One region of the Rhizobium sp. NPDC092011 genome, then DNA from elsewhere that is predicted to be linked to it. Evidence: riboswitches for the same ligand, from Rfam matches in the RefSeq annotation. Region 1 holds a riboswitch; each other region holds the start of a gene.
What was found. A riboswitch is a leader RNA that binds a small molecule or an ion and turns the genes downstream of it on or off. The one in region 1 is predicted to bind cobalamin.
Positions count from the first base shown of each region.

Region 2: another riboswitch for cobalamin. It lies ahead of nrdH (glutaredoxin-like protein NrdH); the one in region 1 lies ahead of cobU (bifunctional adenosylcobinamide kinase/adenosylcobinamide-phosphate guanylyltransferase).
Region 3: another riboswitch for cobalamin. It lies ahead of ACIQJ2_RS11870 (acyl-CoA thioesterase); the one in region 1 lies ahead of cobU (bifunctional adenosylcobinamide kinase/adenosylcobinamide-phosphate guanylyltransferase).
Region 4: another riboswitch for cobalamin. It lies ahead of ACIQJ2_RS03580 (ABC transporter substrate-binding protein); the one in region 1 lies ahead of cobU (bifunctional adenosylcobinamide kinase/adenosylcobinamide-phosphate guanylyltransferase).

Region 1 is NZ_JBIVSO010000002.1:822,271-829,587, forward strand. Features, by position in the region: gene ACIQJ2_RS12375 (cobyric acid synthase) at 1-234, shown strand, start outside; gene ACIQJ2_RS12380 (chloride channel protein) at 256-2,052, opposite strand; cobalamin riboswitch at 2,236-2,636, shown strand; gene cobU (bifunctional adenosylcobinamide kinase/adenosylcobinamide-phosphate guanylyltransferase) at 2,777-3,301, shown strand; gene cobW (cobalamin biosynthesis protein CobW) at 3,307-4,356, shown strand; gene cobN (cobaltochelatase subunit CobN) at 4,366-7,317, shown strand, end outside.
Region 2 is NZ_JBIVSO010000001.1:1,361,590-1,368,906, reverse strand. Features, by position in the region: gene ACIQJ2_RS06265 (glycerophosphodiester phosphodiesterase family protein) at 1-822, opposite strand, end outside; gene nrdF (class 1b ribonucleoside-diphosphate reductase subunit beta) at 996-1,970, opposite strand; gene nrdE (class 1b ribonucleoside-diphosphate reductase subunit alpha) at 1,996-4,149, opposite strand; gene nrdI (class Ib ribonucleoside-diphosphate reductase assembly flavoprotein NrdI) at 4,137-4,532, opposite strand; gene nrdH (glutaredoxin-like protein NrdH) at 4,544-4,765, opposite strand; cobalamin riboswitch at 5,017-5,237, opposite strand; gene ACIQJ2_RS06240 (hypothetical protein) at 5,400-6,638, shown strand; gene ACIQJ2_RS06235 (acyltransferase family protein) at 6,727-7,317, opposite strand, start outside.
Region 3 is NZ_JBIVSO010000002.1:711,805-719,121, forward strand. Features, by position in the region: gene ACIQJ2_RS11860 (SDR family oxidoreductase) at 1-458, opposite strand, end outside; gene ACIQJ2_RS11865 (LysR substrate-binding domain-containing protein) at 583-1,473, shown strand; cobalamin riboswitch at 1,517-1,712, shown strand; gene ACIQJ2_RS11870 (acyl-CoA thioesterase) at 1,816-2,601, shown strand; gene ACIQJ2_RS11875 (hypothetical protein) at 2,879-4,276, shown strand; gene ACIQJ2_RS11880 (glycosyltransferase family 4 protein) at 4,282-5,367, opposite strand; gene pncA (bifunctional nicotinamidase/pyrazinamidase) at 5,448-6,071, opposite strand; gene ACIQJ2_RS11890 (sugar MFS transporter) at 6,182-7,317, opposite strand, start outside.
Region 4 is NZ_JBIVSO010000001.1:732,664-739,980, reverse strand. Features, by position in the region: gene ACIQJ2_RS03590 (ABC transporter ATP-binding protein) at 1-676, opposite strand, end outside; gene ACIQJ2_RS03585 (FecCD family ABC transporter permease) at 673-1,710, opposite strand; gene ACIQJ2_RS03580 (ABC transporter substrate-binding protein) at 1,713-2,729, opposite strand; cobalamin riboswitch at 2,892-3,148, opposite strand; gene ACIQJ2_RS03575 (GGDEF domain-containing protein) at 3,250-4,344, opposite strand; gene ACIQJ2_RS03570 (HlyD family secretion protein) at 4,970-5,950, shown strand; gene ACIQJ2_RS03565 (ABC transporter permease) at 5,952-7,184, shown strand; gene ACIQJ2_RS03560 (ABC transporter permease) at 7,181-7,317, shown strand, end outside.

The sequences.
Region 1 (7,317 bases):
GCTGTCATCGATGGCCGGCCGGACGGCGCGATATCGCCTGATGGCCGTGTCATGGGCACGTATCTGCATGGTCTTTTCGGAAGCGACGCCTATCGGGCAAAGCTGCTTGCAAGTTTCGGCCTGGCCGGCGAGCGGATGGATTATCGCGCCGGCGTCGATGCGGCATTGGACGAGATCGCTCGGGAGCTCGAAGGCGTTCTCGATCCTGCCTGGCTGGATAGCCTGGTTCGCTGAAACCGGTTTCTATGGCCTGTTCTAGAGTTCGCCCGAAACTTCGCGGCGACGGCGGTCGAGTTCTTCGCTGTAGCGCCGCAGCGTATAGCTTTCCGTCAGCAGACCAATGACCTTGCGTTCGATCAGATCGTTGACCACGACCAGTGCTTCGCTCTTTGTCTGGTCGAACATCGCAGCTGCCTGCTTGGCGTTCATTTGCGGCTGCAGGAATTCGTTGCGAAGCCGGATGAAGTCAGCAAGACCGTGCTCCTCGTCATCCTTTTCGACCGGGCTCGCATAGACATCGGGCACGAGAACCATCCCGGAATATTTCTCGTTCTTGTCGATCAGGATGACGCGCTGCGCCGAGCCGATCGGGAAGTTCTTACGGAACTCCTCGATGCTCATGTCGATGCTTCCCGTATGAACGTCAGGGCGCATCATGCGGGCAACGGTGAGGTTGCGGATCCAGCCGACGTCATGCGCGCTGCGGATGCTTTCGCCGCGCAGGTGGAAACGCCATGTGGCGAAGGAGTAGCCGAAGGTGGTGCGCACCACGAGTGACGAGGTGATGACCGCCGCCAGCACGAGGGCGGTGATGGGGAAATCGCCGGTGATTTCCAGCGCCAGGAACGTCATGGTCAGCGGACCGCCGATGATGGCGACGGCAAGCGAACTCATGCCGACCACGGCATAGACTACCGGTGTCAGGGTGGCGTGATCGAGATAGGGTGCGCAATAGGCGAAGATCTTGCCGAGCAATGCGCCCATGAACAGGGAGGCGAAGAACAGGCCGCCTCTGAAGCCGGAGCCGATCGACACGGCGGAGGCGAGTGATTTGAGCAAGAAAAGCCCGACGAGCGCTCCCAGCGTCACGTCCGTGGACAGATTGAGATGCAACGCGCCGTGCCCGGCCGACAGAACCTGCGGCGAGATCAGTGCCAGCAGGCCGACGACGAGGCCGCCGAGAGCCGGGCGGAAGGGCATTGCGATCGAGCTCTTGCGGGCCAGCTCCTCCACCCAGGCGACGCCTTGCATGATCAGGATGCCGATACCGGCGCAGAAAGCGCCAAGCAGGACGGCAGGAAGATAGTCTGCTGGCACGATCGCGCCGAAATGGCCGATATCGATGGCGAAATCGTCGCCGGCGAGCAGTCTGGCGATCATTGTCGATATCAGCGCCGAAACGACGACCGGCGTCAGTGTCAGAATGGAATAGGTGCCGATAATCAGCTCGAAGGCGTAAAAGGCGCCAGTCAGGGGCGCGTTGAATGCGGCGGCGATAGCGCCTGCCGCACCGCAGCCGACGAGCATGCGCAGATCTGCGCGGCGCATCTGCATCTTGTAGCCGAACTTCGACGCGATGCCGGCGGCCAGCTGCGTGTAGCCTGCCTCGAGCCCGACGGACGCGCCGAAGCCATTCGAGATCAGGTTCTGGACGGCAACGATGATACTGTCGGTAAGCGACATGCGACCGCCATGCAGCGCATTGGCTTCGATCGGGTCGACCATCGGCTTTTTGCGCGTACGCGACAATATATAGAGAAGGATGCCGAGGATGATGCCGCCTGCGATCGGTGCGATCAACAGCACCGACTTGTCAGGAATTGCGACTGCGGCTGAGCTGAGGCGCTCATAGTCCGTTATGCCATAGATGAGGCTGTGGAGCTTGCGCGAGATGTAGCTCATCGCCGTCACGGCGCAGCCGGAGGCTATTCCCGCCAGCGCGCCCGCGAAAACAAGACCCAATTCGCCGCGGCGTAGCAGCGCCCTGAATCGACCGAGATCGAATAGGGCCGAGAAGGCGCCGAGGCGGCGAGGTTGAAATTTCTGTAGCATGGGGAGCGGACGATATATTTTTACTCGAATGTGAGGGCTTAACCTCTATAAACTCCTAACATCAAAGAAATACGGCAAAAAGACCGGCGTTCTCTGGGGAATTTGCGACGATTTCGCACAAGATGCGTCGGACGTCACATCATCTATGCCCTTGATTGACTTGAACTGGGCGAAAGCCTAATCATTGCGGCCATAACGAATGGTTCCTAAGCGGCGATCTGCCGCATGGGATGAAAAGGGAATGTGAAGGGGCGGACCCAATCCGGGCGTTCTCATCACAGCCGACCCCGCGACTGTAGAGCGGTCAGGGTCTTTCGTTCTGTTTGCAGGGTATTCCGTCTGCGGTTTGCATGGGGCGACCGGGCGGGACAGCCGCAAGCCGAAAAAAGCCACTGGCGTGGCATCATGATCAATCGGGGCAGGACGCCTCTCATTCTACGAATCGTCCGCCTTTTCATGATGTGTCTGCCGGGAAGGTGAGAAAGATCCGCTGGTGCACGATCGGGGGCGACCGGTTTCGGTCCGCCCCCGTCGCGGCGCCTTATCCGCGAGCCAGGAGACCTGCCAAGCGTGCCGGGCGAAGAGCCTGTTTCGGGAACGCAAGTTCCGCTGCCAGCACGGAGGTTGTCGTGGCACAAGACGAGTTTTCGGCGTGTAGACGCCCGTTTCCGGTTTCAGCGCCACGCTGCCGACCCGCGCTTTCGTGCGGGAGCGGGAATAGCTGATGTCTTCCGCGACCTCCCGGTCTGTCTTCGTCCTCGGTGGGGCGCGCTCCGGCAAATCCAGATTCGCCGAATCCCTGATTTTGGACACTGGCCTCGAACGTCACTACGTGGCGACAGGGCAGGCGTGGGATGACGAGATGCGCGAGCGCATTGCACAGCATCGTGCCGATCGCGGCGATCTCTGGCAGACGCATGAGGAGCCGATGGATCTCGTGGCGCAGCTCGCCGCCATCGACGCCGAAGGACGCGCTGTTCTCGTGGACTGCCTGACGCTTTGGGTGACCAATCTGATGATGGCGGAACGAGACATGATGTCGGAGTTCGCCACTCTTACGAAATTCCTGCCGCAAGCGAGATCGCGGCTCGTTCTCGTGTCCAACGAGGTGGGCCTTGGAATCGTGCCGGAAAATCGCATGGCGCGCGAGTTTCGCGATCACGCCGGCCGTCTGCACCAGATGGTCGCGGCGGCAAGTGCCGAAGTTTATTTTATCGCAGCGGGTCTGCCGCTGAAAATGAAGGGTTAATCCATATGAACCAGCAAAAGATTCCCGCTACCGTCATCACCGGCTTTCTCGGCGCCGGCAAGACGACGATGATCCGCAACCTCCTGCAGAATGCCGGCGGCAAGAAGATCGCGCTGATCATCAACGAATTCGGCGATCTCGGAGTCGACGGCGACGTGCTCAAGGGCTGCGGCGCGGAGAACTGCACGGAAGACGATATCATCGAGCTGACCAACGGCTGCATCTGCTGCACGGTTGCCGATGATTTCATTCCCACCATGACGAAGCTCCTGGAGCGCGATGTGCGTCCGGATCACATTGTTATCGAGACCTCGGGTCTTGCGCTGCCGCAGCCACTGGTCGCAGCCTTCAACTGGCCTGATATCCGCACCCACGTCACCGTCGATGGCGTCATCACCGTGGTCGATAGCGCCGCTGTTGCCGCCGGCCGCTTCGCTGACGATCACGATGCGGTGGAGGCTCGCCGCGTCGAGGACGATTCGCTCGACCACGAAAGCCCGATCGAGGAATTGTTCGAGGATCAGCTGACCTGCGCCGACCTCATCGTGCTCAACAAGACTGACTTGATCGATGTCGACGGTCTCGGCCGCGTCCGCGCCGAAGTTGCCTCGCGTACCGTCCGCAAGCCGACGATCATCGAGGCGAAGAACGGCGATGTGCCGGCCGCCGTCCTGCTTGGTCTCGGGATCGGCACGGAAGACGATATCGTCAACCGCAAATCGCATCACGAGCTTGAGCATGAGGACGGCACGCCGCACGACCACGACGAGTTCGACAGCTTCGTCGTCGAACTCGGCCCGATTGCCGATCCTGTGGCCTTCGTTGATGCGCTGAAGGGCGTGATCGCAGAGCATGATGTACTGCGCCTCAAGGGCTTCGTCGATGTCCCCGGCAAGCCCATGCGCCTGCAGCTGCAGGCAGTCGGTAGCCGTATCGATACCTACTTCGATCGTGCCTGGACACCGGGCGAAGCCCGTGCAACCCGGCTTGTGGTCATCGGTCTGCACGAGATGGACGAGGCGATCGTTCGCAAGGCGATCGGGGCGCTGGTCTAAGGTCAGTCCATGCACCTCCTCCTAGCTCAAAAGGGAACGATCAGTGACGGCGAAGAGGCGATCGATCTTGGGCAGTCGCCCGGCGATATCCTTTTTCTGTCGGCCGCCGATACCGAGCTTGCGGCGATTGCCGCAGCGCATGGCGGGGGCGACTGTTCCCTTCGGCTTGCGAGCCTGATGAGCCTCAAGCATCCGATGTCGGTCGATACCTATGTCGACCGGACGGCTCGGCATGCGAAGCTCATCATCGTCCGGGCGCTGGGAGGGGCGAGCTATTTCCACTATGCGCTGGAGGCGCTGCACGCCTGTGCGGCGCGCCGGGGTGTCTTGATTGCTGTATTGCCGGGGGATTCAAAGCCCGATCCTGGGTTGACGCCCTTCTCCAATGTCGCGCTGGATGATCTCAATGCGCTCTGGTCCTATCTGATCGAGGGTGGCGAGACGAACTCGAACGCGTTTCTCGCCTATGCCGAGGCGATATTGTCGGGTGCGGAGAAGCCGATGCCTGCCGTGCCCCTGATGAAGGCCGGCATATGGTGGCCGGGCCGGGGCGTGATCGGCGTCGAGGAGTGGAAGAGAGTTTCCACTTCGGAAGTGGTAGGCCCGGAGGGACGCGCCCCCCCGACCGTGGCGATCTCCTTTTATCGCGCTCTCGTACAGAGCGGCGAGACAAAGCCTGTCGAAGCCATGATGCAGGCGCTTATCGGCGAGGGCATGCGGCCGCTGCCGGTGTTTGCCTATAGCCTCAAAGATCCGGTCTCTGTCGGCATCCTTGAAAGCGTCTTTACCGAATTGAAGCCGGGTGTGGTCATCAATTCCACCGGTTTTGCCGTTTCGGCGCCAGGCGCGGCTCGCCAGGCGACGGTCCTGGAGACAGGCGATGCCATCGTCCTGCAGGCCATCTTCTCGGCTTCGTCGAAGGAGGCGTGGGAGGCATCATCGCAGGGACTGTCGGCGCGTGATCTCGGCATGAACGTGGCGCTGCCTGAAGTCGATGGGCGTGTTCTTGCCCGTGCCGTGTCCTTCAAGGCGGCGGCTCGCTATGACGAAAGGGTCGAGGCCAATATCGTCGCCAGCGAACCGCTCGAGGATCGCATGCGCTATACGGCGCGGCTTGCCGCCAATTGGGCGCGGCTGCGCAACACGTCGCCCGACGATCGCCGTGTCGCGCTGGTTCTGGCGAACTATCCCAACCGCGATGGACGCCTGGGCAACGGCGTCGGACTCGATACACCGGCCGGCACGATCGAGGTGCTGAAGGCGATGCGGGCGGTTGGCTATGGCGTTGCCGATCTGCCTTCCGATGGCGATGCGCTGATGCGGCATCTGGCGGAGGGGACGACAAATTCGGGGCATGACGGCCGCATGGTCCGCGAGAGGCTTTCCTTCAGCGACTACAAGGATTTCTTTTCGTCGCTTCCCAAACAGATTCAAGATGGCATCGTAAGCCGCTGGGGTGAGCCGGAGGCTGATCCCTATGCACTCGATAACGGCTTTGCCCTGCCGTTCGCCCGCTTCGGCGAGGTGCTGGTCGGCATCCAGCCGGCACGCGGTTACAACATCGATCCGAAGGAGAGCTATCATTCTCCCGATCTCGTTCCGCCCCACGGCTATCTCGCCTTTTATGCGTTCCTGCGCCGCTCCTTCGGTGCCCATGCGGTCATCCATATGGGCAAGCATGGCAATCTCGAATGGCTGCCTGGCAAAGCGCTGGCGCTGTCGGAAAGTTGTTATCCGGAAGCGATCCTCGGGCCGCTGCCGAACCTCTACCCCTTCATCGTCAATGATCCCGGCGAGGGCACGCAGGCCAAGCGCCGCACCAGCGCCGTCATCATCGATCATCTGACGCCGCCGCTGACGCGCGCTGAAAGCTATGGCCCTCTCAAGGATCTGGAGGCGCTGGTCGACGAATATTATGAGGCTTCGGGCGGCGATCCGCGCCGCATCCGTCTGCTGCGCAAGCAGATCCTCGATCTCGTCGCCGATATCGGTCTCGATCAGGATGCCGGCATCGCCAAGGGTGAGGGCGAAGATGAGGCCTTGCGCAAGCTGGATGCCTATCTCTGCGACCTCAAGGAAATGCAGATTCGCGATGGACTGCACATCTTTGGCGTTTCGCCTACCGGACGATTGCTGACTGATTTGACGGTAGCGCTGGCGCGGGTGCCGCGCGGGCTGGGCGAGGGGGGCGATCAGAGCCTGCAGCGGGCGATTGCACGGGATGCTTTTGAGTCCCGAGATACTGAAGGAAGCGCTCCGGCTCAAAAGCCATTTGATCCGCTGGATTGCGATATGGCCGCCGAATGGACCGGCCAGCGCCCCGTTATTCTTCAAGATATCTCCGACGCTCCCTGGCGCACACATGGCGACACGGTCGAACGCATCGAACTTCTGGCCGCAAAACTCGTCGACGGCGAGATAATTTGCCCCGACAACTGGCCAGAGACCAACATTGTTCTCGGCGAAATTGCCGCAACGCTCCAGCCATCCATCCTCGCCTGCGGCGAAGCCGAAATCGCGGCGCTGTTGAAGGGTCTGGACGGCCGTTTCGTTCCGCCCGGCCCCTCCGGTGCGCCGACGCGGGGACGGCCGGATGTGCTCCCGACCGGTCGGAATTTCTATTCGGTCGACAGCCGTGCCGTGCCGACACCGGCGGCCTATGAGCTCGGCAGTAAATCGGCCGAATTGCTCATCCGCCGGTATGTCCAGGATCACGGCGAGTGGCCCGTTTCCTTCGGTCTGACGGCTTGGGGCACGTCGAACATGCGAACCGGCGGCGATGATATCGCGCAGGCTCAGGCATTGATCGGCGTCAAGCCCGTCTGGGATATGACGTCGCGCCGTGTCACCGGCTACGAAATCATTCCGCCAGCGATGCTCCGGCGGCCGCGTGTCGATGTCACGCTGCGCATCTCAGGCTTCTTCCGTGATGCTTTTCCCGAGCAGATCGCTTTATTTGAC
Region 2 (7,317 bases), on a different contig from region 1:
GCGATATTCCAGATGGGCTTTCAGGGCTGCGGGCTCGTCGGTCTGTATCGCTGAAACACCGGCGTCGATCAAGCGACCCCAGACTGCGTGCGGATCTTGCAATGCAGCGGTGTCAGTGAAACCGGCACATGAAACCGCATCCAGCGTATTGACCCAGAGCGCAATCCCGGCCTCCTTGAAAATCGTCCCGCGCTCGGCGACCTGCTCCAACCCTTCAAAATAGATTTCGCACAGGAATGGATTGAGTTGAAACAGGAGGTCCAGCTGCCTTGCGGCATCCGGCGCCTCGAGGCGGGTTTTTGCCATGAAGGGAACAGCCTGCGACGACACATTCGCGCGGATCCATGCCAGATCCTCCTCAGTCTTCAGGTTACCCCAGAAATCGACTTGTTGATCCACGCCCATGGCGCGGGCGCATGCAATTACATCTGGGATCGTGTGCCTGTGCTTGACATCGAGATGGACGAAAATTCGGTCTCGGGTGAGATCGAAGACATCCCTCAGGCCCGGCAGCGTCTCCCTCGTCATCGGGTTCGCCTCGCCCCCATCGCGATCGCGCAAGGCAAGGCTCCGCAACTGCCGCCATGTTAGCGCCTCGGGCTGTTTGTTGAGGCCCGTCATTCGTTCGAGCGTATCGTCGTGCAGGAGAACAAGCTCTCCGTCGCTGCTGCGTCTTACGTCGATCTCGACCACATCATAGCCAGCGGAAATCGCCTGCTCTATCGCCAGCAAGCTGTTTTCCGGTGCCGCACGCCATAGCCCGCGATGAACGATGATCGCGCAGTCGCGCGCGGGGTCGGCTATATAATCGATGTAATTCATGACACGTCCTTGGCCTCACGGAAGCCGGGACGTAGCATAGGACTTTGTCAGTGCTGCAAAGCACGCGGCACATGATCGCGTCGTGACGGTGAGCCCAAAGCGACAATCGCAGCCTCACGGCTGCGATCGGAACTCATCTGGCATTCCATGTCCTTGAGCGGCTAGGCCGCCCCTCAGAAATCCCAGTCCTCATCCTCGGTCGCAACAGCCTTCCCGATGACGTAGGACGAACCGGAACCGGAGAAGAAGTCGTGGTTCTCGTCGGCATTCGGCGAGAGCGCCGAAAGGATCGCCGGATTGACCTTGCAGGCCTCGGCGGGGAACAGTGCCTCGTAGCCGAGGTTCATCAACGCCTTGTTGGCGTTGTAATGCAGGAACTTCTTGACGTCTTCGGTGAGGCCAACGCCGTCGTAGAGCGCTTCGGTATATTTCGCCTCGTTGTCGTAAAGTTCGAGCAGCAGGTCGAAGGCAAAATCCTTGATCTCCTGCTTGCGGTCTTCCGAAAGCCGCTCCAGCCCGCGCTGGAATTTGTAGCCGATATAGTAGCCGTGCACGGCTTCATCGCGAATGATAAGGCGGATCATGTCGGCGGTGTTGGTGAGCTTGGCGCGGCTCGACCAGAACATCGGCAGATAGAAGCCCGAATAGAACAGGAAGCTTTCGAGGAAGACGCTGGCGACCTTCTTCTTCAGCGGATCGCCGGATGCATATTGCTCCATGATCAGCGCCGACTTGCGCTGCAGAAACTCATTCTCCTCCGACCAGCGATAGGCGTCATCCACGTCAGGCGTCAGGCACAGCGTCGAAAAAATCGACGAGTAGGAGCGCGCATGTACCGCCTCCATGAAGGAGATGTTCGAAAGAACGGCCTCTTCATGTGGCGTAGCGGCATCGGCCATCAGCTTGACCGAGCCGACGCCGTTCTGGATCGTGTCGAGCAGGGTCAGACCGGTGAAGACGCGGATGGTGAGCTGCTGCTCCTCCGGTTTCAGCGTCGCCCAGGACGGGATGTCGTTCGACAACGGCACTTTTTCAGGCAGCCAGAAATTGCCGGTCAGGCGGTTCCAGACTTCGAGATCCTTGTCGTCGTCGATGCGGTTCCAGTTGATCGCACGGATACGGCTTGCCGGCTTGAATTGCATGTTCACGGGAATGTCCTTCTCAAACCGGAAATCAGAGGGCGCAGGAAACGCAGCCCTGCACCTCGGTGCCGGACAGCGCCATCTGGCGAAGACGGATGTAGTAGATGGTCTTGATACCCTTCTTCCAGGCGTAGATCTGCGCCTTGTTGATATCGCGGGTGGTCGCGGTATCACGGAAGAACAGCGTCAGCGACAGGCCCTGGTCGACATGCTGGGTGGCCGCCGCATAGGTATCGATGATCTTTTCCGGTCCGATCTCGTAGGCGTCCTGGTAGTAGTCAAGATTGTCGTTGGTCATGAAGGCGGCCGGATAATAGACGCGGCCGATCTTGCCTTCCTTGCGGATCTCGATCTTGGAAACGATCGGGTGGATCGAAGAGGTCGAGTGGTTGATGTAGGAGATCGAGCCCGTTGGGGGCACGGCCTGCAGGTTCTGGTTATAAAGGCCAGATGTCATGACCGACGTCTTCAGCTCAAGCCAGTCTTCTTGCGTCGGGATGTGGATACCGGCCTCTTCGAAGAGCTGCTTGACCCGTTCCGTCGCCGGCGCCCATTCCTGCTGCGTATATTTATCGAAGTATTCGCCGGAGGCGTATTTCGAATTCTCGAAGCCCTTGAAGCTCGTTCCCCGCTCGATCGCCAGGAGGTTCGAGGCGCGGACCGCGTGGTAAGTCACCGTATAGAAATACATATTGGTGAAATCGACACCCTCTTCAGAGCCGTAGAAGATGCGTTCGCGGGCGAGATAACCGTGCAGGTTCATCTGGCCAAGGCCGATAGCATGGCTGTCGTCATTGCCCTTTTCGATCGAAGGCACGGAGGAGATATGGCTCATGTCCGAGACGGCCGTCAGCGCCCGAATGGAGGTTTCGATGGTCTTGCCGAAATCGGCGGAATCCATCGCCGCGGCAATATTCAGCGAACCCAGGTTGCAGGAGATGTCCTTGCCCATGTGCTCGTAGGAAAGGTCATCATTATACTTGCTGGCTTCGCTCACCTGCAGAATTTCCGAGCAGAGATTGCTCATGGTGATGCGTCCGGCGATCGGATTGGCCTTGTTCACCGTGTCCTCGAACATGATGTACGGATAGCCGCTCTCGAACTGGATCTCGGCGATGACCTGGAAGAAATCGCGCGCCTTGATCTTCTTCTTCTTGATGCGGCTGTCGGCGACCATTTCGCGATATTTTTCGGTCACCGAAATTTCAGTGAAGGGGACGCCGTAAATGCGCTCCACATCGTAAGGCGAGAACAGGTACATATCGTCATTGTTCTTCGCGAGTTCGAAGGTGATATCCGGAACGACGACACCGAGCGACAGGGTCTTGATACGGATCTTCTCGTCGGCATTTTCGCGCTTGGTATCGAGGAAGCGCATGATGTCGGGATGGTGGGCATTGAGATAGACGGCACCAGCTCCCTGGCGGGCTCCAAGCTGGTTGGCGTAGGAGAAGGAATCCTCGAGCAGCTTCATCACAGGGATGATGCCGGAGGACTGGTTCTCGATCTGCTTGATCGGTGCACCGGCCTCGCGGATGTTGGTCAGCGATAGCGCCACGCCGCCGCCGCGCTTGGAAAGCTGCAGCGCGGAATTGATGCCGCGTGCGATCGATTCCATATTGTCCTCGACCCGCAGCAGGAAGCACGAGACGAGCTCGCCGCGCTGCTTTTTGCCGGCATTGAGGAAGGTCGGCGTCGCCGGCTGAAAGCGGCCAGAGATGATCTCGTCGACCATGTCCTTGGCCAGGGCTTCGTTGCCTTGTGCCAGCGCCAGCGCCACCATGCAGATGCGGTCTTCGTAGCGCTCCAGATAGCGCTTGCCGTCGAAGGTCTTCAGCGTGTAGCTGGTGTAATATTTGAAAGCACCGAGGAACGTCGGAAAACGGAACTTCTTCGCATAGGCGTGATCGAAGAGATCACGCACGAAATTGAACGAATACTGATCCAGCACCTCTTGCTCGTAGTACCCCTCAGTCACCAGGTAATCCAGCTTCTCCCGCAGATTATGGAAGAAGACGGTGTTCTGATTGACGTGCTGAAGGAAATACTGCTTGGCCGCCATGCGGTCCTTGTCGAGCTGGATCATCCCCTGCTCGTCATAGAGATTCAGCATGGCGTTGAGGGCGTGATAGTCCAATGCCGTTTCCGTGGCCTTCGCTGGCCGGTCAAGCGTTAGCGTGTCCAAAATCGTTCCAATCCGTGTCTGACATTGGCGACATCCTCCTCCGTTCCCAAAAGCTCGAACCGATACAGAAACGGCACTTTGCATTTGGTAGAGATAATGTCGCCGGCGATACCGTAGGTCGCCCCGAAGTTGCTGTTGCCCGCGGCGATGACCCCGCGGATGTTCGAACGGTTATCCGCATCGTTGAGGAAACGGATCACCTGCTTGGGCACGGCACCCTTGCCTCCTTCGCCGCAATAGGTCGGCACGATGAGGACATAAGGGCGGGTAGCTCGAAGCTCCTCCCCCGCTGACAGCGGGATACGAGCGGCCGGCAAGGCAAGCTTGGCAACAAAGCGATGAGTGTTCTCGGATCTGCTGGAAAAATAGACGAGCTCACCCACCGCCCAACTCCTCAGGCGAGGGCGCTGATCATGTCAGGACGAAAACCGGCCCAGTGCTGCTCACCGGCGATGACGACCGGTACCTGACGGTAGCCGAGGCCCTGCACCAGCTCGTAGGCGGCGTTATCGGTGGACACGTCAATGATGGTGTAATCGATACCCTGGCGGTCGAGCGCGCGGGTGGTCGCGGTGCATTGAACGCAGGCGGGCTTGCTGTAGACGGTAATGCTCATTGGATGTCCTCGTGTGTCTTATAGGCGTGCGAAAGTGTTCGGGCACCAGACGATGCCCGCATTGCAGGATGAAAATGAAGACGGATGCGGCGCGCGGTCGGTCGCTTAAACGACCGTCATTCACGTAGCCGAATATGGGTACTCAAAAACATGGACTTCACCCCGAAGTAATTCATGCGGGGCATTCGCGGGAGCGAAGACGCCGGCGGTCATGCCGCACAGTTCCCCGCTCGCCACCCGGACACCCCGCCCGTGGACGCTATGCTCGAGGCAGGTCTCCTGGCTCGCGGGTCGCAGCATCCGATCTTGCCTTCCCAAGACACATGTGTCCCAGTGGCCATGTCGAACGAACGCTCGCCGCTCACAGTTGCGGGGGCAGCTCCGGCTTGACGACCATCATGTCCGTCGACCGGATTCCCATCTTCGCCTCCAATCCTTGCGAATCGAAGGAACCTCGAACACTATATATAGTATATGAGGTTAAAATTGCGTCAACTGGTTCCGCGCGCCTGCTCCAATTTCAGTGTTGATAATATGTGGATAGCACCACCAATCCCTGCATCTGCGGGGCTGGACAACTCAGATGTTACTTTATAACAATAGGCATGTAATGTTATTACATAAAGGATCACCCATGTTTTGCTCCCGCTCTGCAACCCTCCTGGCCGCCTCCTCGCTGGCGTGCGCATTGCTATTTCCATTTCCCTCCCTCGCCGAAGAAGAGAACACGGCGGAAAGCTGGAGGTTATTTGTCGCCGATCATAGCCTGCCGATTGTTCGCGCATTCGATGTTCGGAGCGGCCGCGAAATAGGCCGCTTCGACATCGACGGATATGCCGCGCTTTCGCTCACCCAAACCGGCAAAACCGTCTTTGCCGTACAGGGCGACAAGAATGTGGTGCATGCCATCGACACAGGCATATCGCTTTCCGATCATGGCGATCATCGCGATATCAAGCTTTCCGACCCGAAACTGCTTGCAACCGTGGTGAAGGGAGAAAAACCTGGCCATGTGGTGAGCCATGCAAACGATGTAGCGATCTTCTATGATCGCGGCGGCAAGTTCGACCTCCTGTCGGAAACCGATCTTGCCGAGGGCAAAGCCGACATTCGGGCTTTCGGCACCACCGCGGCCCATCATGGTGTCGCCGTGCCAATGGGCAACCATCTGCTCGTGTCGGTGCCCAACATGGACTTAGCCGTGAAAGAAGGCGAGCTGCCGCCGCGTCTCGGTCTGCGGGTACTCGATCGCGCGGGCCAGCAGGTAGGACAAGTCGCGCCCTGCACCGGACTGCATGGCGAAGCGACATCTGCCCGGCTGGTCGCCTTCGGCTGCGAGGAAGGCGTCCTCATCGTACGCCCCGGCGGGATCGACGGTCCGAAGGTCGACATGCTCGCCTACGGCACGGCGATGCCGAAAGGCAAGGTCTCGACCTTGCTCGGCGGCACGTCCATGCAATTCTTCCTTGGCAACTACGGCGAACAGACTATCGTCCTGATCGACCCCGATGATAAAGCCAATCCCTATAGGCTGATCGAGCTACCGACGCGGCGCGTGGACTTCGTGCTGGATCCGGCGAAGCCACGGCATGCCTACGTCCTGACGGAAGAAGGAAAACTGCATCTCATCGACACGGTCGACGGCGTGATCGCAAAGTCCGAGAGCGTGACCGAGCCCTACAGCAAGGATGGCCATTGGCGCGATCCGCGGCCGCGTCTGGCCGTTGCCGGCAATCTCATCGCCATAACCGATCCCCGTCACAGCGAGGTGCGTCTGATCGATGCCGAAACCTTGAAGGAGGTCGGCAATATTCCCGTGGAAGGACAGCCCTTTGCCATTGTCGCCGCCGGAGGATCGGGCGCGACCCACTGAGATCGCGCAACCTCCCCAGCGCAACTGACATCGTCCCAGCCACATGAAGGAAACCGGCCGTCACGGCCGGTTCCATCGCTCGGCTAGCTCAGGCGAAGCGCGTGGAGAACACGGCTTTGCAGGAAGCTTCAAGATGACGCTTCAACTCGTAAAGCAGTGCACAGATCGCAAGGGTGGCAACGACAATGGGGACGAATAGCGAAGCAGACATCAGTCCGAGCTGATCCAATGCGTAGGCGATAAGCAGCATGACGGTCTGATGGAGCACGTAGTAGGTGAGAATGGCTCGATTGAGATAGCGGATTAAGGCATTTTCGACTTTGCACCAGATCTTGGCATAGCCGAGAACGGCGACGATAGCACACCATTGAAAGGTGCCTCCAAGTGCCCTTCCCAAAAGCAGGCGCCATTTTTCAGGCTCGGCGGCCGGCATAACGACAAAGAGCAACGCCAAGACCAATGCGCACGCCGACGCCACGCCCAAGGCCGGTTTCCGCATGTCGACCACGTCATCCCAATAGTCATCGCGCGTCGCCATCGCCGCTCCGATAAAGAAGCATACGATATAGACGGCGTGACTATACCAGTCCCCCAACATGTTGGGCGTCGGCGGGAATGCCGGCCTGAGCACGAGCCGCAACAGCACGAAGAGTATGACGGGCAGTATGAGAAGCCATTT
Region 3 (7,317 bases), 110 kb from region 1:
CCCGCGCGGAAGACTGCCGAGGTCGGGAACATTGGCGAGGGTTCGAACGCCCAGGCGGTGGAGATGTTGACGATCGCGCCGGACTTCTGCTTCTGCATGATGGGGGCGACGAGGCGCGTCGGACGGATGACGTTCATTAGATAGACGTCTAGGCCGGTGTGCCATTGCTCGTCGGTGATCTCAAGGATCTGAGCGCGGGGGCCGTGGCCGGCGCTGTTGACGAGCACGTCGATCCGTCCCCATTTCTCCATGGTCGTGTCGACCAGTCGCTTGAGGTCGTCATTCGACTGGTTCGAGCCCGTGATGCCGATGCCGCCAAGCTCTTGTGCCAGCGCTTCACCTTTTCCGGAGGAGGACAGAATGGCTACCTTGAAACCATCGGCAGCAAGGCGTCTGGCGCTCTCCGCACCCATGCCGCTGCCGCCCGCTGTGATAACAGCCACTTTTTCTATCGACATTTTCGGTTCCTCTTTCATCTCGTTCGGATAGAGTTTCTTGCCTCAAATTTACCGATGAAATATCATCTTTCCTGCGCGTGGGCGAAGCAGTTACGCTCTTATTTGTCAGTAGAAAAACTATCGCATGGATGGCTCAGTCGGTAAACTTCCTTCTCTGAATGGTCTCAAGGCGTTCGAGGTATCTGCGCGGCATCATAGCTTCAGGCTTGCCGCCGAGGAACTCGGTGTTACGCAAGGCGCTGTGGCCCAGCAGGTGCGCGGGCTGGAGGCGGAGCTCGGAGTCAAGTTGTTCGAGCGGATGCCGCGAAGTCTTGTCTTGACGGGCGAGGGGCGTGGCTATTTCGCCGATATCAGGCGTGCCTTTGAAATCATCGCTCAGGCGACTGGCGATCTTAAGCCACAGCCCGTCAGGCTTACGATCAGCACCACGCCGACATTCGCATCGAAATGGCTGATCCCACGCCTGCCGGATTTTACGGCGCGTCATCCGGATCTCGACCTCCATATTCTCGCGACGGAGCGCATGTCTGGCTTTCAGGCCGATGGGGTGGACCTTGCCGTGCGCTATGGCAGACCACCCTTCGGTCCAGGACTGGCGACGGAGTTGCTATTCGAGCAGGAAATCATTGCGGTTTGCAGCCTGGTGCTGCTGCTTGAGCGAAAGCCGCCGACTACCTCGGAGGAGCTTGCAGGTTACGTGCTTCTGCATGATGCCCATAATTCCTGGCCGGAATTCATCGACAGGCATTTCGGAGGCGCGGCGCAGGCACCCTACAAGGGGATCAGTTTCAACCAGACCTCACACGCCATCGAAGCTGCCATTGCCGGGCAGGGCATCGTGCTTGCCAACCGGGATTTCGTTGCCCGAGACTTGGCTGAAGGGCGCCTGATACAGATCGTCGAGGGATCGCTAAGCGGTCCCTCCGATTTTTACATGGTCTGGCCACGCTACCGGAAATCGGCGGCCCTGGAGACGGTTATCGCCTGGCTGGGTGAAGAGGCGAGACGGAAATGAGGCGGTGGCCCCTGCCACGCCTTGACCGGCTCTCGAACATCGGACATTGCTGCGTTGTAACGGTTCTGCGGACCTTTGGTCCGGAGCTAAGAGGGAATCCGGTCACAATGCCGGAGCTGCCCCCGCAACTGTAAGCGGCGAGCCGTCGTCCAAGATGTCACTGAGGGAGCCTCCTTGGGAAGACGGACGGCGGTGATGAACCGTGAGCCAGGAGACCTGCCGCTACAGATAACGTCCACGGGCGGGGTGTCCCGGTGTGCCGCTTTGCGACCGGCATGTCTATGCCCGGCGCCGATGCGTCATTCCATTGCCCTGCCTTCCAATCGAGATGGTAGTGCTCTTATGTCAAATACGCCTTCCGGGGTTCACACGCAGTCTCCCACAACACTGATCGACATCGTCTTTCCAGGCGATACCAACCACCATGGCACCTTTTTCGGAGGCGCAGGCCTTGCGTTGATGGATCGCGTCGCCTTCATCTCCGCCACAAGATACGGCCGCGCGCCTTTCGTGACCGCCTCTTGCGAACGGGTTGATTTCAGACAACCGGCTCGCATCGGTCATATCGTCGAATTTACAGCGCTTCCCGTCAGGGCCGGGCGTCGTTCCCTGACGATCGAGGTGGAAATGGTTGCGGAGGCCATCGCCGGCCGGGAGCGGCATGTTTGCACACGCGGCGTCTTTCACATGGTTGCGATCCCCGAGGAGCAAAGCGCGTCTGACTGGATATTGCCACCACTTAAATCGCAAGCCGAGCCGCCCCGAAGCGAAGGCGCGGCGATGGTGGATATTGTATTTCCCGATCAGGCCAATAGCGCCGGAAAAATGTTTGGCGGCGAAGCGGTGGCCTACATGACGAAGGCTGCCTTCATTGCCGCATCGAGACTTTCCGGGAGGTTGACGGTACTGGCGTCTTCGGAGCGCATCGACTTTTCCCGCCCTATCGTCGTTGGCGAGATTGTCGAGGTTTGCGCCGAGGTCATCGAAATCGGGCGGACCTCAATGAAAGTGCAGACGGTCCTCTACTCCGAGAACCTTCTCAGCGGAGAGCGACATATCACGGCGACGGGACATTTCGTGATGGTTGCCGTTGATGCAAACCACAAGCCTGTCGTCGTCGAGCGATGAGTTTGACGCGGCGAGTGCGTGCTTCCTGATTGCCCTGGCTCATCCATCACGATGCGGTTGAAGGCATGATGTGGAAGATGATCGTCTCTCTGGCGCCGTTGCTCCAGGCTCCGCCGATCGAGCAGATTTTCGAGGAATGAAATGCCATCTGGCGTGGCCGGCGCGTCTTGGCACATATGCCTGCCATCCACCTGCTTGCGCGCGGCCCTTAGTATTCGGTTCCTAAGGCTTTCCCGGGATTAGCGCTTTTCTCAATCTTTTGCTGTTAGCTGACCGCATGGCAAAGATCGTGGCATTGGCGGCATATTTCTATCAGGCGGCCGTGGCATTCGGGCTGCTGATCGCAATAGCGCATTTGCTTGCGCCGGCGGATTACGCGGCCTACTCGCTTTTCATCACCATCAGCCAGTTTGCGGCGATCTTCTGCTTCGAATGGATCCGCCATGCCTGCAGCCGCTTCTATCCGGGTTCGACGCCCGGGAGCGAAGCACTGGAGCGAAAGGCGCTGACCGTCGAGTTTGCCGTATGCGCGATGATCTGCCTGGTCGCTGCATCCGCGTCGATCTTCTTTTCGGTTCCCCGCGAGATTGCGATGCTTGGCGCTCTTGTTGCGGTTTTGCAGGGCGGAAGCGATCTTCATCTCACCATGCTGCGCTTTCGCCAGGAGTTTCGCGCCTTTTCCCGACTGCAGGGATCCCGCGCCACCATTCTTGCCGTCGGTACGCTCGCCGGAGCAATGGTTACTCCAAACTTCACCTGCACGATCATAGGGTTGCTCGCCGGCTATGTTGCCTACGGCTCGTGGGCCATATTTCTGACCCGCGACAGTCTGCGCGAAGCGGCGCGTCTCGAGCCAGCGCTGATCCGCAAGCATTTTGTTTATGGCAGCGTTGCGGCCAGCGCCTCGGTGCTCGGTATGCTTGCGCCGTTGGGCTTGAAGTCGATCCTGACGGCGGCGTTAGGGGCGGGCGGGGCTGCAGGCGCATTGCTGGCGCTCGATCTGCTGCAGCGGCCGTTCGTGCTGATCGTTTCGGCACTGCAGGCCATTCAATATCCGGATGTGGTCGCCTCCCATGATCGCGATGGTATAACTCCTGCGTTCAGGAAACAGCTTGGAGATTACTATTCGCTGCTGACCGGCCTTACATTGATGACCGCGGCCGGCATTTTCGCCCTGTTGCAGCCCGTGGCGCATCTGGTTATTTCGGCTGGCTTGCGCGACGGATTTCTTGCAGGCGCGCCTTTTGTCGTCGGTCTTTCGGTGTGCCGCGCCCTGACATTGAACATGTCGCCGACGCCTGCGCACCTTCAGCGCCGATTGCTGATGATTTTCCTGTTGGCTTTGGTCGATTGCGTCCTGCTGAATGTCGGGACGCTGCTTGGCGGCTATTTCGGCTCGTTCGACGATGCGGCGCTCATGTTCGGCGGTATGATCGGTGCGCTGGTGGCAATGGCGATCGGGGTGAAGGTGCTCACTTTGCTGCCCTTCAGCTTCATCTGGCGGCCGGTCATTTTCTCCGCCATCGGTCTCGCCGTGCCGGTACTTGCAACGGCCGGCTTTGAGTATTCACTTTGGATATCGGTGACGATTGGCGTTGTCGGTGGCGCTGTGTTCTGCGTGCTCGGCCTTCACAGCTATTTCGTCACGATGTTCCGGCCGCAAGCCCGAAGTTAGATCCGTCAGAGGGCCTCCAGCATGGATAGCACACGCTCCGCACTGCTGTTCCAGGAGAAGCGCGCGACATTCTCGTGGCCGCGTCGGCGCAGATCCTCACGCAAAGCGCCGTCTGCGGCAATCCTCTGCATGGCGGCGACAAGCTCGTCCTGCCTGGTGGGATCGAAGTAGAGCGCAGCATCGCCCGAGGCTTCGCGGACAGCGGGGATATCGGCGGCCAGCACCGGGCAACCCTGCGTCATGGCTTCGAGCGGCGGAATGCCGAAGCCTTCATAGAGGCTGGGAAAGACGAAGGCCGTGGCATGTCGTTCCAGCGCGGCGATCTCTGCATCCGTGAGGCGACCGGGAAAGAGCTGCCTGTCACTGGACTGCGGCCCGTCGGCCTCGAACACGGTCGGAGCTGTGCCGCCGACAACCACGAGTTTCTGGTTTTCATCGCCAAGGGTTTCGAAGGCGCGAATGGCGAAATCGAGATTCTTGTTCGGCTTCATCGTACCGACGAGAAGGAAGAAGCCGTTGGTCTGTAATCCGAGCCGCTGGATGATGGCCTCATCGGGTTGAATGGCGGCGAAGTGATCGACGGCATTGTAGACCACATCGATGCCGCTTGCGGGGACCCGGAAAACGGAGGCAAGTTCGTCGCGCGAAAACTCCGAGACCGTGCCGATCTTGGCGGTGCGGGTGAGCACCGTGCCGAGGGCGCCATGCAGCATGCGGTAGCTGCGTTTGAAGGATTGCGGGTGCCGGAAGATGGTCGCGTCATGGATGACCACCATTTGGCGGCGATGCAGGAGAGGACCGCTGCCGCCGAAGCCGATCAGCCGGCTGCCGCGCGATCGCGAAAGCAGAGATGTCTGTTCCCAAATATGACCGGGGCCTGAGCCGAAAGAATCGACTTCTATGGCGGAAAGACCGATGTCGACGCGCGTATGGCGCGGCACCGCCAAGCGCCATCTTGCACCCTTCAACGTAGACGGTACCGCACCTGCGGCGATCTTGCGGTCAAGCGCCAGCGTCAATTCGCGTGCAAAGCGTTGTACGCCGGATAATGGCTGGCTGAGAAATCGCCCGTTGATGGTAATCGATTGCACTCGAACGCCCCGGTATGTCATTGATCGGGGCCAGTCTGCATTAGTTTCCTTAGAGAAGGTTTAGCTCCGCCTGCCTGATTTTAGGCAAGCGCGTCCCTGCTGTCGATCGTGGCGACGCCGCGCGTCCGCATCTCTTCGATCGCAGCCTTGACGCCGGCGGGATCGATCCCGCGGCTTGCGTCCTCGATGAAGCGGACTGTAACGCCGGAAAGCATCTCGACCGCGTCGATTGCGGAGAATTTAACGCAGTAGTCGGTTGCAAGTCCGCAAAGGTCGAGCGCGGTCACGCCCTTGCCGCGTAGATAGGCGGCCAGGCCCGTAAGTGCAGCCTGATCGTTGTCGCGGAAGGCCGAATAGCTGTCGACCGCCGGATTCTGACCCTTCTGCTGGATAAAGTCGACGGCATCGACGTGGAGTGCCGGATGGAAGCGAGCGTCTTCGGTATTCTGGACGCAGTGGTCGGGCCACATCATCTGTGGCTTGCCGGAGAGCGTGCCCATTTCGAAAGGTTTTTTGCCGGGATGGGCCGATGCGAAGCTGCCGTGGCCGGCCGGATGCCAGTCCTGTGATGCGACGATGAGATCATATTTGCCGCTGTCGATCAGCTTGTTGGCAACCTGTACCACCTGATCTCCTTCCGGGACGGGCAGGTTGCCACCCGGGCAGAAGCCGTTCTGGATGTCGATGAGCAGCAGTGCTTTCATGGGGCCTGTCCTTCCGTCTTGTTGCACTGCACGATGCCAAGCGGCGCGGTTCGGATCAAGCCCCATGCGCCCCGCCGAAGACGCGGCGAGGCACAATGGTTGGCAAAGCCTTACGCAGGCTTGTGGCCCTTCAGCCCGTAGAAGGCGATATAGACGTAGCAGATGATCGGCATCAGGAAGGCGAGGTGGATGCCAATGGTATCGGCAAGGCCGCCCTGGATAACGGGCAGAACGGCGCCACCGACAATGGCGAGGCAAAGAATACCGGATCCCTGGCTCGTATATTTGCCGAGCCCATGTAGCGCCAGACTGAAGATCGTCGGGAACATGATGGAGTTGAAGAGGCCGATTGCCAGCACCGACCACATGGCGACATGGCCCGTGGTGAGTACGGTTACCACCAGCAGGATGATGACGATAGCAGCGTTGAAAGCAAGCGCCTTGCCATCGTCGATCTGGCGCATGATCACAGATCCGACGAAGCGTCCGATCATCGCGCCGCCCCAGAAATAGGAAACGTAGTGCGCCGCGTCGGCTTCGGAGAGATGGGCGATATCGGGCTGGCTGAGGAAATTGACAAGGAAGCTGCCGACGCTGACTTCGGCACCCACATAGAGGAAGATGCCGACTGCACCGAGCACCAGATGGCGATACTGCCAGGCCGAGCCGCCGCCGCGCATCGGTTCGACGGTTTCCTCATCTTCGACTTGCGGCAGTTTCAACGCCGCAAAGACGGCAGCGAGTACCAGAAACGCGACAGCAAGCAGCAGATACGGGAATTTCACGGCGCCCGCTTCGGCAAGCCGCATGGCGTCAATCTGCTCCGGCGTTGCGTTGGCTGCGGCTACCGTCGCTGCCGAGAGGATCAATATTGCGCCGAAATAGGGAGCGATCGTTGTGCCGAGCGAGTTGAAGGCCTGCGTCAGGTTAAGACGGCTGGCAGCGGTATCGGGAGGTCCCAGGACGGTGACATAGGGATTGGCGGCGACCTGCAGGATCGTGATGCCGGTGGCAAGCACGAAGAGTGCGCCCAGGAAGAGCGCGTAGACGCGGTAGCTGGCGGCTGGAATGAACAGCGCGCAGCCGACTGCCGCGATGGCGAGGCCGACGACGATGCCCCATTTGTAGGTGATGCGCTTTACGAGCGCGCCAGCCGGCAGCGATACGATGAAGTATGCGCCGAAAAAGCAGAGCTGAATGAGCATCGCTTGGGTGTAGTTGAGCTGAAACACGCTCTTCAGGTGCG
Region 4 (7,317 bases), on a different contig from region 1:
CCTGTGTCAGCACCTCTTCCGGCGAGCCGGCGGCAACGACTTGCCCTTCCTGCAAGACCGCCAGGCTATCGCAGAACATCGCCGCCAGATTGAGATCATGCAGTGCGACGACCGACGTGACGTCAAGCTTCGAAATCAGGCCCAGTATCTCAAGCTGGTGTTGGATATCCAGGTGGTTTGTCGGCTCGTCGAGCAGCAATTCGCTGGGGGTCTGCGCAAGTGCTCTGGCGATATGAACACGCTGACGCTCGCCGCCGGACAATGTCTGCCATAGCTGGCCCGCCCGATCCTGCATGCCGACACGGGCCAGCGCGGCGAGGACCGCTGCGTCATCCAGGGCGCCCCATGAGGAAAGCGGCCCGCGGTGTGGTGTACGGCCAAGACGGACAACATCGATAACCGTCACCTGCATATCCGTGTTCGCCTGCTGCTCCACCAACGCGATGCGGCGGGCGATATCGCCGCGGGAAATTGAGGCGATGTCGTCACCACCGAGCCGGATGACGCCACTCTTCACTTTTCGCAGCCGGCAGATCAACCGCAATAGGCTGGACTTGCCGGAACCGTTCGGCCCGAGCAGGCCGAGCACCTTGCCCTTTTCCACCGCGAGGCTGATGCCATTGACAATGAGCGTATTGCCGGCGGCGAAGGTGACGTTGTCGACCGCGATACTCATGCCGTCCTCCGGGCGCGATAAAGAATGATGGCGAAGGCGGGAGCGCCGAACAAAGCAGTCACGACGCCAATCGGCAGGATCTGCTGGGGAATGATGATCCGGGAAACAATATCGGCAGCAACCATGAAGATCGCGCCGCCGAGCGCGGACGCTGGCAATAGCCGGTCATGATTGGGGCCGACCATGAAACGGGCTGCATGCGGAATGACGAGCCCGACAAAGCCGATCGAGCCGACGATGCTGACAACCGCCGCCGTCATGAAAGCCGTCGTTCCCAGAAGCACGATCTGTGCGCGGCGCACGGCGATGCCGAGCGAAGCCGCCGCGTCGGTTCCGAAAACGAAAGCGTCGAGCACGCGGACATGCGCCATGCAGACCACGAAGCCGACAATGGCGATCGGCCCAGAGAGATAGACATCCGGCCAGCGCACGCCGCTCATCGAGCCGAGAAGCCAGAACATGACACCCCTTGCCTGCTCGGCATTCGCCGACGTGGTCACGATATAGGAGGTCAGCGCATTGAAAAGCTGCGAACCGGCGACACCACACAGTATGATGCGCTCACTTGTTCCACCGACACCGGCTGCGAGCAGGCCGACGAACAGGAAAGCGGCAACCGCGCCGATGAAGGCACCGCTGGAAAGCCCCAGAACCCCGTAGCCGAGCCCGAGGATCATGATGCAAACCGCGCCCGTGGAGGCGCCGGCGGAAATGCCGAGAACATAAGGTTCCGCGAGCGGATTGCGCAGCAAGGCCTGCAGGATCACGCCGCTCAGCGCCAACGATGCGCCAGCGCTTGCCGCGACGAGCGCGCGGCTGAGACGATAGTCCCAGACGATGCCCTGATGTATCCGGCTAAGCTCGAAATCCGTTCCGAACAGCCGGTTCGACACGGCCTTTGCCGTCGTCGACAGCGGGATGGAAATCTCGCCGATCGAGACCGCAAGGCTGATCATGAAGGCCAAAAGGAGGAATGCAGCCGTGGTGAGCGCCAATAGCGCCCACCGGTCTCGCCGCTCTGCGATCAGACGCATATTTACTGCGCCAGACCAAAGGACTTGATGCCCTTGGCCAATATCTCAATGCCGTCGATGGTCCGGATGGTCGGGTTCATCGATTGCGCGTCCATCATCACGAAGTGCTTGTTCTTGACGGCGTCGAGCTGGCTAGTGACCGGGTCTTTCTCGAGGAAGGCGAGCTTGACCTTCGGATCGTCGGCCGCATAGCGGCGGCGATCCATCGCCGCGATCACGATCACCGCAGGGTTGGCCTGTGCGATGGTTTCCCACCCGACCAGCGGCCATTCCTCTTCCGTCGTCACGACATTCTTCGCACCGAGCGTTTTCAGGATATAGGCCGGAGCGCTGTTCTTGCCGGCGATATAGGCATCGCCGCTGACTTCCTTGCTGGAGAACCAGAACACGATCGGAAGGTCCTTGGCCTTTGCGCCGGCAATCGATGCGACAGCATCCGCCTCGCGCTTCTTCAGATCGGCGACCAGGGCGTCGCCGCGATCCTTGACGTCGAAGATCTGCGCGAGTTCGTTGATCTCCTGATAGACGAGATCCATCGTAAACAGCTCCTTGCGTACACCGTCACCGCCATCGGTATTGACCTTGGCGACACAATCGGTTGGCGCAACATAAGTGTTGATGTCGAGCTTGGAGAATTGGTCCCGCTTGCCGACGGAGCCCTGCGTGCCGACATGCCATTCGAACTCGGCAGCCACAAGATCCGGCTCCTTGCCGACAACGGATTCGAAGCTTGGGTCATTGTCGGCAAGCCGGGCGATCTTGCTATTGGCCTCGGCATATTGCGGCAGCACCGGACCGACCCATACCGCGGTTCCGGCGATCTTGTCGGCAAGGCCGAGCGAGAACAGGATCTCGGTCATGCCCTGGCCAATGGATACGATCTTGGCGGGCGCCTTCTGGAAGGTGACCTGCTGGCCGCAATTGTTGATGGTGAGCGGATACTGGGTTGCAGCAAAGCCGGAAGCGGCAAACCCGGTAAGCCCAAGTGCAAATGTTACGGTCGTCAAAAAATGGCGCATGAAAGGTCTCGATCGGAATGGAAATCTGGCGGCGTCAGCGCAATCGCGCTCAGGCAGACCGCAGCCGGTTAAGGAGATCCCAATCAAGGTCGAAAAACGCCCGATAATGTCGAAGGCTCAGGTCAATCATTCTCTGTCCTTTCCGAGCATCCCCGCCCGGTTGATTGGATCGTGATCGACGGCAGGTCTCCTGGCTCGCGGATATCTGACGATCATCTGCCTTCCCGCGATTGTGGTCGCAGTGGCACGGCCTCAAGCCTTCGGAGATGAACGGAACGCTGTTCACACCCGGATGATCGGCAATCCGCTTACAGTTGCGGGGGCAGCCACGGTCTAGGTCCCTTTTGGGTCGTCCTCACCGTGTTCCCTATTAATCCCCGCGGAGTCTTCCTTGGGGAACCGTCGCGTCCAGTTAAGCCGGGCGATCAGTTCCGTCAAGAAGACAGCGGTAGAAACAAGGATGCGAACGCGACACGGCGGAGTTGGCGGAACGTCGCGAAGGGCGCCGAGCTACAAGTCGCTATGCGGTTTCCGCGAGTTCGACGCGGTTTCTTCCGCCCGCCTTTGCGCGGTAAAGCGCTTTGTCGGCGGCTTCGAGAACATACTTGAAATCCGTCGATGGCTCGAACGAGCAGGCGATGCCGATGCTGGCCGTGACATGGACAGTCTCCTGCCCGAACATCAGGACCGTTGTCTCGATATCGTTGCGGATCTTCTCGGCAACAATGCCGGCGGCCCGCATATCCGTATTCGGCAACAGCACGACGATTTCCTCACCGCCATAGCGGGCGGCTATGTCGGTCTTGCGCACCGTCCGACGGATCACGTCCGCAACCCGTGCCAGGACCGTATCGCCGAAGGTGTGGCCCCAATTGTCGTTGATCTTCTTAAAATGATCGATGTCGAGCATGATGATCGAAAAGGGAACCCGCCGCATCCCGGCTTCCTTGCTGCAGCGATCACCTTCCCGCTGCAGGACACGACGGTTCGGCAGCTGCGTCAGAGGATCGAGCGTGGCTTCGTTTTCGAGAGCGCGCTGAATACCGATGCGATAGCTTTCCTTCTCAAGCAGGTCCGCCAGCAACATGACGCCGAGGATGTTGACGATCGTCACCGGCAGCGTCGCCGAGATCAGAAGTTCTCGCGCGACCGACCACGGCAGGAAAACGAGAACGACGAGAGATGTCGTCGTCGCAAGGCCGAACAGAGCCGAGCGTCTCCATCCGGTGCCGGTCAACTGTCGCGGCAAGAGTGTCAAAACATATCCTGCTGTCGCCACGATCAAAATGCCGGCAACCCCGCTCACGGCACCAAGGCCGCCAACCAGATAACGAAACACGGCCATCATGAACGCCGCAACAATGGTGCCGACGATGCCGCCATAGATCGGGGTGAGAACGAGCAGGATCGAACGTCCGTCCTGAATGACGCCGGGCATGAATCGAATGGGATCGCCCATCGACAAAATACCGCCAAGACCGAAGAGCAGTCCGACGGCGACAGATTTCAGAATGCCGCGCTCGATGGTCCGGGTGACCCAAGAATAGGCATAGACGATGATCGCCACCTGCCCCAGAACACGCACCAGGGATGGCAAATGCGCTTGAATTTCCATCAACGTACCCGATCCTCGTGCGGAGCCATTTCGAATAGCCCGGCCTGGCCATAGCCGAGGTCGGAGTGAAATACCAAGCAATCTCTGCGGGATGGTTTATCAAGCCTGCCGCCTGTGGAAAACGCGGTTGCGTCACACGAATTGTGGATCATTGCGATGAGGTCACCTTCAAGTCGACCCCAAAGGTCAGGGATTTTCGTGAGATGCAACGCATAGGAGAAACAAGGCGCTCGCAAAGACGATCGAAGGATTGGCAACTCCGGATGGATTGTACCGGTGGACGCGTGTCATCCACCTTGCCTATCTGGAGCTTCGGGCTGGACGGTCAAGCACTTCGGGTACAATTAAACTACCGCAAACCACCATCCATGTCTGACGGTATGCGGCGGGATCGCGGAGAAATCGAGGACGCCTCAGATCGACCTGCGGTCAGTGCTTTTATTAGTTTCCTCTGCTACAGTTCGCATGGCAGTGTAGCGATCGCAGACCCAGGGACAGTCGGTCGAACTGGCGACGATGAGGTGGAGGGGCGTGGTGGCGCATCTTTTTAGCCTCGCATTGTATTTGTGTGAGCGTTTGAGTTGTCGGGGTTTGAGCCTCGAGCGTTTGATATGGAGAGGGCTGTATGTTGCGAACGCTTCGTGTTGTGATTGGCATTGTGATCGTGGCGGCATTGGGTGTTCTGCTATGGTTTGCGACGAAGCCGCCGCCATTGATCGTCCAGGGTGAAGTGTCGGCCAATCGGGTCGATGTCAGCCCTCGGGTTTCGGGGCGTGTCACCAAACTCAACGCGGATGTCGGCGACAATGTTGAGCGCGGCGCTGTGATCGCCGAGCTCGAAAGCCCGCAGCTGACCGCCGCCCTTCACATGTCCGAGGCGGCGCTGTCGGTCGCCGAGGCCGATCTCGTCAGGGTCAACAGCACCCGGCCGGAGACGATCGCGGCACGCCAGGCCGAACTGGCCGCGGCGGACGCCGACGTAAAACTCTATCAGGAGGATGCCGGCCGCCAGGGCAGGCTGATCACAACGGGCGCATCGACGCAGGCGCGCGTCGACGAAACGGCCCGCAACCTCGAAGCCGCCATTCGCAAGCGCGAGTCGGCCGAGGCCAATCTGCAGCTGGCCGTCGCCGGTGCGAGCAAGGAGGAGAAGGCTCTCGCCGCAGCGCAGGTCGAGCAGGCGAAGGCCTCGCTTGGCCAGCAGCAGACCAACGTCCATGAGCTGACCATCATCGCGCCGATTTCCGGCCAGGTGACGACGCGCGTCGCAGAGCTCGGCGAGAACTTTTCCGCAGGCGCCCCGATCTTCTCGCTGATCGACCTGCAGAATCCATGGTTCACCTTCAATCTGCGCGAGGATCTGCTGAGGGGCCTGAAGGTCGGCGACGGTTTCGACGTCACCGTGCCCGCGCTCGGCGAGGACAGGATCCCGGTGAAGGTGACCATGATCAATGCCCAGGGGCAATATGCCACCTGGCGAGCGACACGGGCGACCGGCGATTTCGATCTGCGCACCTTCGAGGTGCGGGCAACGCCTGCAAAGCCGATACAAGGCCTGCGTCCCGGCATGAGCGTCATTGCATCCTGGCCGCCGGCAGGGCACTGAGATGATGGCGAAAGGGCGGCTGCGCCCCGGTTTCCTGACGGTCTTCAGACGGGAATTCGATCATTTCCGCCGCCGCCCGTTCCTGCTGTTCCTGACGACCGTGCTGCCGCTGCTGCTCATGGCGGTGCTTGCCGCCGTCTTCAGCGCCGGCCTTGCCACGAAGCTGCCGATCGCCGTGCTAGATCTCGACAACACCGATCTTTCAAGAACGATCATCAGGACGGTCGACGCCACGCCGGATGCCGCCGTCGCCCGCAATGTCTCCGATCTCTCGGAAGGACGCCAGCTGATCCTGTCGGGTGCTGTCCACGGGCTGTTGATGCTGCCGCGCAACCTCGAGCGCGACGTCTTTTCCGGGCGCCGCCCCGAGGTCGTCTTCTTCTACAATACCCAGACGATGACGACGGGCAATCTGACGCTGCGCGGCGTCAGCGCCGCCGTCCAGACCATCGCCGCCGGTATCAGGCTGTCGTTACGCACCTCGCAGGGCCAGCCTCTCGACGAGGCCGAAGAGCAGCTGGCGCCGATCCCGGTGCAGGTCAATCCGCTGTTCAACCCGACACTCAACTATGCGCATTTCCTGCTCGCCGCCCTTTTGCCGAGCGTGCTGCAGGTCATCATCGTCACCACCATGGCCTATGCCGTCGGGCTCGATGTCGAAACCAGCCATCGGCTGCGCATCCTGAGGCACCTCGGCGGCGGATTGTGGCCGGCGATGGCGGGGAAGATCCTCCCCTATACGCTGCTGTTCCTCGTGGTGCTCGGCATTGCAGACTGGGTTCTCTTCCGCTTTTTGGGCATGCCGCTGCGCGGCGACCGCTATCTGCTGCTAGCGTGCGGCATCCTGTTCGTGCTGGCCAACCAGCTTATCGGCACGCTGCTGGCGCTGCTGCTGAAGCCGATGGCCAATGCCATCAGCATCGGCACTCTTTTGATGGCGCCCGCCTTCGGCTTCATGGGGATCGGCTTTCCGAGGATCGGCATGAATGCCTTTGCCTATTCCTGGGGCCAGATCATTCCGGGCACCTGGTATATGACGGCGCGCATCGATCAGACGCTGCGCGGAACGCCGCTCTATCTGTCCCTGAAGCCGGTTGCTGTGCTGCTGTTCATGGTGGTGCTGCTGGCGGGCCTGACGGCCTTGCGGCTGGAGGTGATGCGGGCGCGGCGGCAACGCGAGCGCGAGCAGCCGATCGCACCTGAACCGAACACGTCTGGGAGAGCGGCTGGATGAAGGATATGCTGACGATCTGCCGCATCGAACTGAAGCGCGTGCTGACCCTGAAGCCGGCCTTTTCCGTGCTTGTGATCGCCGCCATCATCTATGCCGTCCTTTATCCGCAGCCCTATCGCACCGAAGCCCTGCG